Regions from separate parts of the Enterobacter sp. DVT3837 genome, predicted to be linked through region 1. Evidence: predicted binding sites of a transcription regulator. Region 1 holds the regulator's gene; the other holds the start of a gene.
What was found. The regulator PhoB, encoded in region 1, activates phosphate uptake and scavenging genes when phosphate is short. The targets are predictions, from matches to a motif close to CTGTCATAAAACTGNCNNAT.
Positions count from the first base shown of each region.

Region 2: kdgR (DNA-binding transcriptional regulator KdgR) is a predicted target of PhoB. The motif match lies at 4,692-4,711, and genes of this name have one in related genera.

Region 1 covers NZ_JBWDLA010000001.1:451,413-457,421, reverse strand. The annotation lists gene sbcC (exonuclease subunit SbcC) at 1-1,347, opposite strand, end outside; gene sbcD (exonuclease subunit SbcD) at 1,344-2,549, opposite strand; gene phoB (phosphate response regulator transcription factor PhoB) at 2,736-3,425, shown strand; gene phoR (phosphate regulon sensor histidine kinase PhoR) at 3,447-4,742, shown strand; gene brnQ (branched-chain amino acid transporter carrier protein BrnQ) at 5,152-6,009, shown strand, end outside.
Region 2 covers NZ_JBWDLA010000002.1:378,348-384,356, reverse strand. The annotation lists gene ftsI (peptidoglycan glycosyltransferase FtsI) at 1-716, opposite strand, end outside; gene cspE (transcription antiterminator/RNA stability regulator CspE) at 936-1,145, opposite strand; partial or broken gene AC0XWG_RS16720 (DUF2627 domain-containing protein) at 1,158-1,302, opposite strand; gene AC0XWG_RS16715 (MBL fold metallo-hydrolase) at 1,828-2,817, opposite strand; gene AC0XWG_RS16710 (YebO family protein) at 2,841-3,131, opposite strand; gene mgrB (PhoP/PhoQ regulatory lipoprotein MgrB) at 3,206-3,349, opposite strand; gene AC0XWG_RS16700 (YobH family protein) at 3,509-3,748, shown strand; gene kdgR (DNA-binding transcriptional regulator KdgR) at 3,809-4,600, opposite strand; gene AC0XWG_RS16690 (MFS transporter) at 4,780-6,009, shown strand, end outside.

The DNA of each region.
Region 1 (6,009 bases):
CATGCTTTCACCGTTCTGGTGCAGGCGTTTTTGTAGCGGCTGATAGCGGGCATGGAGCGAGGTCAGACGTTGACGCATCGTTCGTGACTGCGCCTGTTGTTCCATCGCTACTGCAACCTCATCCACCGTCAGCGTCAGGGTTGTTTCCGGCAGGGCGGCCCGTTTATGGCGTAATTCAGTGAGGCGGGCGGTCAGGGCAGTAAGCTGATTTTTATCACGGCCAAGCTGAGCGAAGTGCGCTCGCCAGCCTGCCATTTCCTGTCCCCATAAGCGGAATCGATCATGTTCTGCCTGCCACTGCGTCAATACCGTTAATTCAGTCTGCAACTGCTCATGGGTATGAATGGCGGTATTACGGATACGCGAGCGCAGCGCGGTTTTATCTTGTAAGCGAGTATTTACTTCGATAATTCGCTGCTGGGTTTGAGCCAGACGCGAGGCTTGCTCTTGCTGGTGTTCCCAAAGCGGTCGAAGCTGAGCGGCGGGTTGAGCAAGCTGGAGCTTTGCCAGGCCAGGCGCGGCGTCGGTCAGCGCCTGCTGTGCCTGCTGTTGTAACACGCTTACGCGCTGTTGCTCGCGAAGAAGCTCATCATGGCGTGTAAGCCACTGATAATCTTTCTGCTGGCGCTGTTGCTGTGCCAGCAGTGTTTTCTCTTCGTCAGTAAGTGCCTGCAAACTCTGCTGTAACTGCTGCTGTTGCTCTTCGCTCAACAGCACCACACCCGCTGCCTGTGCCTCGCGCATTTCAAGTACGTTTCGGGCGGCTTTGTGTTTCTCAAATATCCTGGCGGAAATCTGGCCATAGATCTCGGTTCCGGTCAGTTCTTCCAGCAGCTCTGCGCGATCGCTCGGCTTGGCATTGAGGAAAGCGGCAAACTGCCCCTGAGAGAGCAGCATTGAACGGGTAAATCGGTCATAGTCCAGCCCGGTGAGCGCGGCGGTTTGCTCCAGTTTATCTGTCACTTTGTCGGCGAGAATCTTGCCATCTTCGCAGCGAGCCAGTTCCACACGCGGTGCCTGCAGGTTCCCGTCTGGCTGATTACGCGCCCGGTTCTGGCTCCAGAAGGCGCGGTAGGCGGTACCTTTTACTTCAAACTCAACCTCGGCCAGACACTCGGCGGTATCACGCGTCATCAGATCGTTTTGCGCCTGAGACACTTTTTGCAGACGCGGCGTTTCGTGATAGAGCGCCAGACAGATGGCGTCGAGCAGGGTGGTCTTGCCTGCACCGGTCGCACCGGTAATGGCAAACAGCCCGTTGCTGGCAAAGGGCTCAGCGGTAAAGTCAATTTTCCACTCGCCCTTGAGTGAGTTGAGGTTTTTCAGACGCAGGCTCAGGATTTTCATGCGTTCTCTTCCTCGTTATTCAGCGCGTGGAGCGTATGGGCGAACAGCTCGTTCAGCCGGGCGCGTTTTGCATCGTCCATCTCTTCCTGGGCCAGTCGGCGTTCAAAAACCTCTTCGACTTTAAGTTCACTCAGCGTTTCGCGCTGAGCACTCAGCAGGATTTTTTCGCGCTGCTCGCGACTACGGCGTACCAGTAAAACCTCGACAGGAAGATCTTCCGTCAGCGCCTGAATTTTTCGCTGCATATCATGCAGATAGTCGTCTGTCGTGATTTCGATATCCAGCCAGACGGGGGGATTAAGCGCAGTGCCACGCCACTGTTCAAGCTGGGAGGTGATGGCATCAAGGTCACCCTTCAGCACCGCCAGCGGCTGGGTAACAGGGACTTCCAGCGTTTCGACGGCGCTGAGTTTACCTCCGTTAAAACTCACCAGATGCACAGATTTGGCTTTACCTGTCTCATCAAAACTCAGCGAAATGGGCGAGCCACAATAGCGAATGTGTTCGCAGCCACCAATGATCTGTGCGCGGTGAATATGCCCAAGCGCAATGTAGTCGGCAGGCGGGAAATTTTGCGCCGGGAACGCATCCAGCGTACCAATATAGATGTCACGTACGGCGTCACTTTTACTGGCTCCGACGGTGGTGAGATGCCCGGTTGCAATCACCGGAATAAGCTGTTCGCCGCGCAAGGTACAGGCATCGGTATATTGTTGGTGATAATAGTCAGTGATGCTCTGCAACAGATGCTGCTGTTTTTCTCCGCCGGACATCCCGGCCTGGCTCTGCACGATATCGCGTGGGCGCAGGAAGGGAACCGGGCACAGCACCGCCCCCGGTGTACCGTCACGTTTTTTCAGGATCTGCGGCGCATGCCCGGCACTGGCCACCACGGTAGTGTTCAGGAAGGCCAGGATGTCGCGGGATTCATTCAGCGTGGCGACGGAGTCGTGATTACCGGCGACAATCACCAGATGGCAGCCTGTTTGCTGCAGATTTACCACGAAGCGGTTGTACAGCTCACGCGCATAGCTTGGCGGCGAGCCGGTGTCGAAAATGTCACCCGCGACAATAATCGCATCCACTTCGCGCGATCGAGCCGTATCCAGCAGCCAGTTCAGGAACGCTTCATGCTCAGCTGCCCTGCTTTTGCTGTAAAAGTTTTGACCCAGATGCCAGTCCGAAGTGTGAAGTATGCGCATAGGAGATCCGTGGCGAAAAAAGATGTTGGCGATTATAAACATTCAGGGGCAGAAAATAACCGCTGTAATAAAACAACAGTTTGCCATTTATAGTGGTAAGGTTTTTCATAAATCTGTCATAAATCTGACGCATAATGACGCCGCATTACAAACTTGTAACTTAAATAAGATAAGACAGGGCAAAGTATGGCGAGACGTATTCTGGTCGTAGAAGATGAAGCTCCAATTCGTGAAATGGTGTGCTTCGTGCTCGAACAAAATGGCTTCCAGCCGGTTGAAGCGGAAGATTATGACAGCGCGGTGAACCAGTTGAATGAGCCCTGGCCCGATCTGATTCTGCTCGACTGGATGTTGCCTGGCGGCTCTGGACTGCAGTTTATCAAACACATTAAACGTGAAGCGATGACCCGCGATATCCCCGTTGTCATGCTGACGGCACGTGGTGAAGAAGAGGATCGCGTGCGTGGGCTTGAAACGGGTGCCGATGATTACATTACCAAGCCGTTCTCCCCGAAAGAGCTGGTTGCTCGTATCAAAGCCGTAATGCGCCGCATTTCACCGATGGCAGTGGAAGAGGTGATTGAGATGCAGGGGCTGAGCCTTGACCCGACCTCACACCGCGTCATGACGGGCGAAAACCCACTCGACATGGGGCCTACCGAATTTAAACTTCTGCACTTCTTTATGACTCACCCGGAACGCGTTTACAGCCGCGAACAGTTGCTGAATAACGTCTGGGGAACTAACGTGTATGTCGAAGACCGGACGGTTGACGTCCATATCCGCCGCCTGCGAAAAGCGCTGGAACTGAGCGGCCACGATCGCATGGTGCAGACGGTCCGCGGCACGGGTTATCGTTTTTCTACCCGTTTCTGAACAATGACAGGAGTGTGACGCGTGCTGGAACGTCTGTCATGGAAAAGGCTCGTCTTTGAACTGATCTTATGTTGTATTCCGGCCTTCATTCTGGGGGCCTTTCTTGGACATCTGCCGTGGTTTCTGCTGGCCTCGGTCACCGGGCTGCTGATCTGGCATTTCTGGAACCTGTTACGCCTCTCCTGGTGGCTATGGGTTGACCGAAGTATGACACCGCCGCCGGGAAGCGGCAGTTGGGAACCGCTGCTTTACGGTTTGCATCAGATGCAGATGCGTAATAAAAAGCGCCGCCGCGAACTGGGAAGCCTGATCAAGCGTTTTCGCAGCGGGGCGGAGTCGCTACCGGATGCGGTCATTCTGACGACCGAAGAAGGGACAATCTTCTGGTGTAATGGTCTTGCGCAACAGTTGCTGGGGTTGCGCTGGCCGGATGATAATGGCCAGAATATCCTCAACCTTCTGCGTTATCCTGAGTTTGCGCAGTATCTAAAAAAGCGTGATTTTACCGGTCCGCATAATCTGAAACTCAATAATGGTCGCCATCTGGAAATCCGCGTGATGCCCTACAGCGATCGGCAGTGGCTGATGGTGGCGCGCGATGTCACCCAGATGCACCAGCTGGAAGGCGCGCGACGCAACTTCTTCGCGAACGTGAGCCACGAATTACGCACCCCGTTGACCGTACTGCAGGGGTACCTGGAGATGATGCAGGAGCAAACGCTTGAAGGTGCGCCACGTGAAAAAGCGCTGCACACCATGCGCGAGCAAACGCACCGTATGGAAGGTCTGGTGAAACAGCTGTTGACGCTCTCAAAGATTGAAGCGGCGCCAACGCTTGCGCTGAATGACACCATTGATGTCCCCATGATGCTGCGGGTGGTGGAGCGTGAAGCACAGACGCTAAGCCATAAAAAGCACCACCTGACTTTTGAGGTCGACAATACGCTGAAGGTTCTGGGCAGTGAAGATGAGTTGCGCAGCGCCATTTCCAACCTGGTGTATAACGCGGTGAATCATACGCCGGAAGGGACGGAGATCGTGGTGCGCTGGCAACATACCCCTACGGGCGCTGAATTTAGCGTCGAGGATAATGGTCCGGGGATTGCTCCGGAGCACATCCCGCGTCTGACCGAACGTTTCTATCGCGTGGATAAGGCGCGATCGCGACAGACAGGGGGAAGCGGTCTGGGGCTGGCGATTGTAAAACATGCCGTCAATCACCATGAAAGCCGCCTCGATATTCAGAGTACCCTGGGTAAGGGAACCCGCTTTAGTTTCGTGATCCCGGAACGATTAATTGCCAAAAAGATCGCCTGATAACGGGTGTGTCATTTTACCTTTCCACGGGTCAGCGTTTGCTGGCCCGTTTGCTTTGCAGTCAAACGAAACGCGAATGAATTTTATACGGCTGACTGTTTTTTGTTCGCATGATTAGCCATGGGTTTTTCTGATAATTAGCGTATTATGCTGGTGTGTTTTTTCATGGTGGCATATTGTTCTGGTTTTGCGATCCCACCTTGCCTTTAAACGTTATAAGCGTTTAAATTGCGCCCCAGATACTGTCAGACCGACTGTATTTGCGTGGTAAATCGAAAAACTATTCTTCTCCACGCCAGGACGGGAGCATTTCCCGCTGAAATTGAGCAATTTTTCGGCTGTATCTTCCCACCAGGGAAATCGAAAAGCTCAATGTTTTCAACACCACATCCACAGGCAGTAAGGTTTTATGACCCATCACTTAAAATCGCGTGACATCATCGCGCTGGGCTTTATGACATTTGCGCTGTTCGTTGGCGCAGGCAACATCATTTTCCCTCCAATGGTTGGTTTACAGGCGGGTGAACACGTCTGGACTGCCGCATTTGGTTTCCTGATTACTGCTGTGGGTTTACCGGTACTGACCGTTATCGCCCTGGCGAAAGTGGGTGGCGGTGTTGATAGCCTCAGCACCCCGATCGGCAAAGTGGCGGGTGTTCTGCTGGCAACCGTCTGCTATCTGGCCGTGGGCCCACTGTTTGCGACCCCGCGCACGGCGACCGTTTCCTTCGAAGTGGGCATTGCTCCTCTGACCGGTGACGGCGCGATGCCGCTGTTTATCTACAGCCTGATCTACTTCGCGATTGTGATTCTGGTTTCTCTCTATCCGGGCAAGCTGCTGGATACCGTCGGTAACTTCCTGGCTCCGCTGAAAATTGTGGCGTTGATTGTGCTGGCGGTTGCGGCGATTGTCTGGCCGGCAGGTCCGATTAGCGACGCCATGGATGCCTACAAAAATGCCGCATTCTCCAACGGCTTTGTGAACGGCTACCTGACGATGGATACGCTGGGCGCAATGGTGTTTGGTATCGTCATCGTTAACGCCGCGCGTTCCCGTGGTGTGACCGAAGCACGTCTGCTGACCCGCTACACCATCTGGGCTGGCCTGATGGCCGGTGTGGGCCTGACGCTGCTCTATCTGGCGCTGTTCCGTCTGGGTTCCGATAGCGCCATGCTGGTTGATCAAAACGCGAATGGCGCGGCTATTCTGCATGCTTATGTTCAGCACACCTTCGGCGGTGCGGGCAGTATGCTGCTGGCAGCGCTC
Region 2 (6,009 bases), on a different contig from region 1:
TCTTCGGTAATGGTTTGCAGCCGCTCGTCGATGCTCAACTGGATGTTATGCGCCGGTGCAGGAGCAACTTCTGTCAGGTTTTCTACCACACGCCCGTAGCGATCCTCTCTTACCTGCCGGACCCCGGCCTTCCCCGTTAACTGAGCGTTGAAGCTTTTTTCCACACCTTCAATACCCTGCCCGTCAATATTGGTGAAACCAATCAGATTCGCTGCCACATGCCCGGCGGGATAAAAACGACGAGACTCATCACGTAAATTGATACCCGGCAAATTCAGTTTATCGATCCACTTTGCCTGTGCCGGGTCGACCTGGCGGGCAAGGTAAATGAAACGTCCCTGTGGATTCGCGTTGATGCGTGTCGAGAGCGTAGCCAAAGAGAGATGTAGCGCATTCGCCAGCGCTTGCCAGCGCTGATCAAAGCCGACTCCCCCTTTCGCCAGTACCGTTTTTGGATCGGCCCATACGGCCCTGACTGGCACACTGACCGCCAGTGGTCTTCCTTCACGATCCTTGATCATGCCGCGTGGAGCATCAATCGGCAGTTCCCGGAGTGACCGCATATCCTCTTGCTTCACCAGATTGTCTGGCTTGATGATTTGCAGCCACGCAACACGACCCAGTAAAAAAGCCAGACTACAAAAAATGGCAAAACAGAGCAGCGCAAAACGCGCCGGAGTGAAATTTCCGGCTGTCGTAAGTATCTTCTTCTTCACCTGAACCCCAGGACAATTTAACAACGCCCTGATTTAACGGGAAAAGCCGAGCAGAAGGAGCCGAAACAGTGCTACTAACCTCGCAGCTTTGCAACAAGTTACTAACAAGTACGGGGATGGTAATATTTTGAAAGATAAAGGGCATAAAAAAGCCCCGCGTTATGCGAGGCTTTATGTCTGAGAGTGAAGTGCTAAGCGCTTCAGTCAGCAGTGGTTCGATCAGATAGCAGTTACGTTAACTGCAGCTGGGCCTTTCTGGCCGTCCTGAATTTCGAACTCAACGTTCTGGCCTTCAGCCAGAGTTTTGAAGCCGTTACCCTGGATTGCAGAGAAGTGTACGAACACGTCTTTACTGCCGTCAGCAGGAGTAATGAAACCAAAACCTTTAGACTCGTTGAACCACTTAACTTGACCTTTAATCTTTGCCATTTGCAAAATTCCTTAGAGTGTTTTCTTAGCCCGCAGGCATTAACTGAGATAAAACTGAGACATTACTGCATGAGGCACTAATATAAGGTTCGGCAGAGAAGCGGTATTCAACGACAACGTGTTTACTCAGGACTTCTTTACTGAAAATGCCACACATAAACAGAACTGTACCTCGTTTGACCCAAAACGTGTTATCACACACAATGTTTAATATGGCAAGCCATTTTTAAACATGTCTCGATCCGCCGCACAAATTCGAACACTGCCTGTCAGGTTTTGCACAATTATGCGCATAACATACAGGCAATTCTACTTCGTTACAGAGACTCAACGTTGCTTTCGCAGTCGCTGTAATCTAAGACTTTTTTAACATAGCTCAATCATTCCAGTGCGTCCAGCAGCCGGGAAAAGAAATCTTCAAAATTGATTGAGTTAGAACAATTTGTGAAAACTTATGCTTAAATCATTGTAACGACACGGCATTGTTTCGCAGAAAATACAATGTTAATAACCTGCAGTTGACTGTATTAAAATTCATCAGCTAATAAGCCGTGTTATGCACCAAAATAATGAAATTTTTATGACTCTGCATCAAAACAAGGCAAGCAAAACGTTTCGATAAAAATAAAATATTCATTATCGCGTTCACATACAGAATATATGCAACAATTTATCGCTTCGTTTATAAGGATAAATATTCACCAATTTTCAGTATCCTTAAAGAACTATCAACTGGTGCTAAATTATCTAGCGCAACCGTTAACTCCCTCACTGGGTCATCCAGCGCATCATCTGCCAGTTCAAACACGCCCCAGTGAATAGGAAACGCCAGAGGGCAGCCCAACTGTTGCCATAACGCAACGGCAGATTGAGGGTCCATATGATGTACAGCCATGAACCATCGTGGGGCATAAGCTCCGATAGGTAATGCAGCAGCGTCAATTCTCCCCAAACGCTCCGGTATCAATAGCAACTCAGGCGAATAACCTGTATCACCGCTGAACCAGAAACGGTGATGCCGCCCCTCAAAGACCCAGCCGCACCACAAGGTGCGATTTCGATTCCAGGGTGTTCGCATACTCCAGTGCTGTGCCGGAACAGCACTCAAGGTTATCCCTTGCCAGGTGAAACTCTGCCACCAGTCGAGCTCAACCACACATCTTGCCCCCCGGCGGCGAAACCAGTCGGCCAGACCTAAAGGTACAAACAGACTCACGTCAGGGAAGCGTTTAAGGATCCGACGGATAGTTGCGTCATCAAGATGATCGTAATGATTATGGGAGATAACGACGGCATCAAGCTGATGAAGTTGATCGACAGAAAGTACCGGAGGGGTCTTACGTTGTGGTCCCAGAAATGAGAGCGGAGAGGCACGCTGTGAGAAAACCGGGTCAGTGAGGAGAATATTGCCGTCTATCTGCAGCAGCACACTCGCGTGTCCCAGCCACCATACCCCATCCTCATGAGGTTGCATAAGATCAACCGGTTGCCACCACTGACGTATAAAATCCTCATAACCGAGTGCGGGCGGTCTGGGCAAACCGGCCTCTTTACGCGCTTTTCGCCAGCGCTCAAGGTCACCGGGCTGATGCCCGACAGGACGGGTATTACGGAAACCATTCGGCGTGTGATGTTTCAGGGAGGGGTCATACCAGGGATTTTTCCAGACCACAGCCACCTCCCAGGACAAAAAGATTAACGCTCAGCCACCAGGCGGATAAAGTCGTCTTCGTCTTTGTCGTCTTCAGCGACAGCGTCTTTCGGCGCGTCTTTCTCTTCCGGTTCGTTAGCCTCACACAGACGGCGTAACAACGCATTTTGACGTTTTTGCTGATCGAGCAGCGCTTCAAGCAGTTCGATCTGCTCGTTAGTACGTGAACTGGCCCGGTTAACGAAAAACCAAATGACCAGCCCCACAAGCAGAACGACCAAAGAAATCATCAAGGATGCCACATTCAGCAGCCCTGAATTCAGTAACTCACCCATTTCACCACCTCAATAAAAACGTCTATTTTACCACTGGCGCGAAGGAAGGAAATCACCTTGAGAAAAAATGCGTGTTACCACGGAATAAACTTATTTATTGCGCAAACGCCGCTAAAGAACTGTACATCCTGATCGCACATCACATTGATGGTCTGCGTCCATAGCACCACGCACGCTACCAGCACGATAACCAGAATTACCCAGCGTATTTTTTTCACTCCACACTCCGTCAAAAGACCTGATGTAACCAGGTTATCACGGTTATCTTAAACAAGGGCTAACTGTACCGACATCAAGCCTTTTTCAGAATCATGCACTTGTTTCATTACGTAAACCGTTTACGCTTGCTTAATGATAACAACGATAAAGAGGCATTGATGCGCTTAATCATTCGAACAATTGTTGTACTGGCCATCGTCTGGATTGGCCTTCTGTTAACCGGTTATGGTGTGCTGGTGGGAAGCACTGAAAACGCAGCAGGATTAGGCATTCAGTGTAAATATTTAACAGCACAAGGAGTAAGCACCGCGCAGTATCTGCATACTGACAGCGGAATCATTGGCCTGACTAATTGCCCGGTACTGCGTAAAACATCCGTCGTGATCGATAATGGCTAATCAGCCAGGTTAACAGCAAAATCGCCGCAATACTCGCGGCGTTTTTTATGCTAACGAGGATTAAAACGGATAGTCGTGATACCCCATCTGCTCGGAAATCTTACGTGCTGCGGTGTGCAGAATAGCCACATACTCGTGCAATCGCTCCTCAGAGAAGCGCAACGTCGGGAAGGAAATACTGAGCCCCGCAATCACGACGCCAAAGCGGTCAAATACCGGAACACCAATACAGCGCAGCCCCTCTTCCTGCTCTTCGTTATCTTCGCCATAGCCTTGCTCACGCACCTTGTCGAGCACGGTTAACAGCGCATCCGTGCTGGTAATGGTTCGTGCCGTACTGCGTTTGTACTCCACGCCATCAAGGATCTGTTTCACTTCTTCACGATCGCGCCACGCCAGCAGAACCTTACCAATGGCAGTACTATAGAGTGGGTTACGGCGGCCAATGCGTGAATACATGCGCAGGTTGTACATGGAGTCGATTTTATGGATGTAAACAATACTGTCTTCATCCAGTGCTCCCAGGTGGATGGTCTCTTTGGTCAGACGGGAGATTTCACGCATCTGAATATCCGCGCTGCGGATCAGGTCAACATTTTGCAGCGCACGGGCACCCAGTTCGAAGAGTTTCAGCGTCAGAGAGTATTTTTCAGACTCGCCTTCCTGCGCAACGTAGCCCAGTGACTTCATGGTTTGCAAAAAACGATAAACGGTGCTTTTCGACATCATCACACGCTGCGACAACTCTGTAATACCAATTTCACGCTCTTCCCCAAGCGCCTGTAAGATGCCAAACACCTTCAGCACGGAAGAAACAGAATCTGGCTGTTTATCCAAATCCGCAATTGCCATTTACCACCTCATAGAGAGTGTTTTATAAAAATCAGAATCGGTTTTTATTATAAGTTCCCGTCATGTCACCTGCAATCAATCCGCGTTTACTTCGTTACAAATCTGCGACATATCGCGGCTGTAACAATGCTAAAATAGTTACCCTGAGAATAATTTCACGCTGAGCTTTTTTAATCCTAATGGAAAAGACCTTTTCCGATGGCCTGCCTTTACCCCAGCGGTATGGCGCTATAGCGACCATCATTATCGGTATCTCAATGGCCGTCCTTGACGGCGCAATTGCGAATGTGGCCCTGCCAACCATCGCCAGCGACCTGCATGCCTCCCCTGCCAGTTCGATATGGATAGTTAACGCCTATCAGATTGCAATTGTTATTTCCCTGCTCTCGTTCTCTTTTCTGGGCGATATGTTTGGCTACCGTCGGGTTTATCAATGCGGTCTGGTGGTTTTCACCTTCACCTCATTGTTATGTGCCCTTTCTGATTCGCTACATACCCTGACACTTGCACGTATTGCACAAGGTTTTGGCGGTGCAGCGCTCATGAGTGTTAACACAGCGTTGATCCGCTTAATTTATCCGCAGCGTCATCTGGGACGCGGCATGGGGATAAACTCGTTTATTGTTGCGGTCTCTTCTGCCGCCGGGCCAACCATTGCAGCAGCCATTCTTTCCGTCGCGTCCTGGCAATGGCTGTTCGCCATAAACGTGCCGCTGGGCATCGTGGCTATCTTCTTTGCCCTACGCTTTCTTCCCGCTAACGGCCCCAAAAGTACAATGCCGCGCTTCGACGTCGTGAGCGCGATAATGAATGCCCTCACCTTTGGTCTGCTGATTACTGCCCTGAGCGGTTTTGCACAGGGACAATCCCTGATGCTTACCAGCGCGGAACTCATCGTCTTGCTGGTGACAGGTTTCTTCTTTGTTCGCCGTCAGCTCACGCTTCCTGTGCCGTTACTGCCAGTTGACCTGCTGCGCATTCCCCTCTTTTCGCTCTCCATTTGCACATCTGTCTGCTCATTCTGCGCCCAGATGCTGGCCCTGGTCTCTCTGCCTTTCTTCCTGCAAAGCGTAGTGGGACGCTCTGAAGTGGAGACCGGGCTGTTGTTAACCCCATGGCCGCTGGCTACGATGGTAATGGCACCGCTGGCGGGTTACTTGATTGAACGCGTCCATGCCGGTTTATTAGGTGCTCTGGGGCTGGCTGTGATGGCAACAGGCCTTTTCGCGCTGGCACTACTGCCGTCATCGCCTTCCGATCTCGACATCATCTGGCGCATGATCCTGTGCGGAGCCGGGTTTGGCCTGTTCCAGTCGCCTAACAATCACACCATTATTACCTCAGCGCCGCGTCATCGCAGTGGAGGGGCCAGCGGTATGTTAGGCACCGCGCGTCTGTTAGGGCAAAGC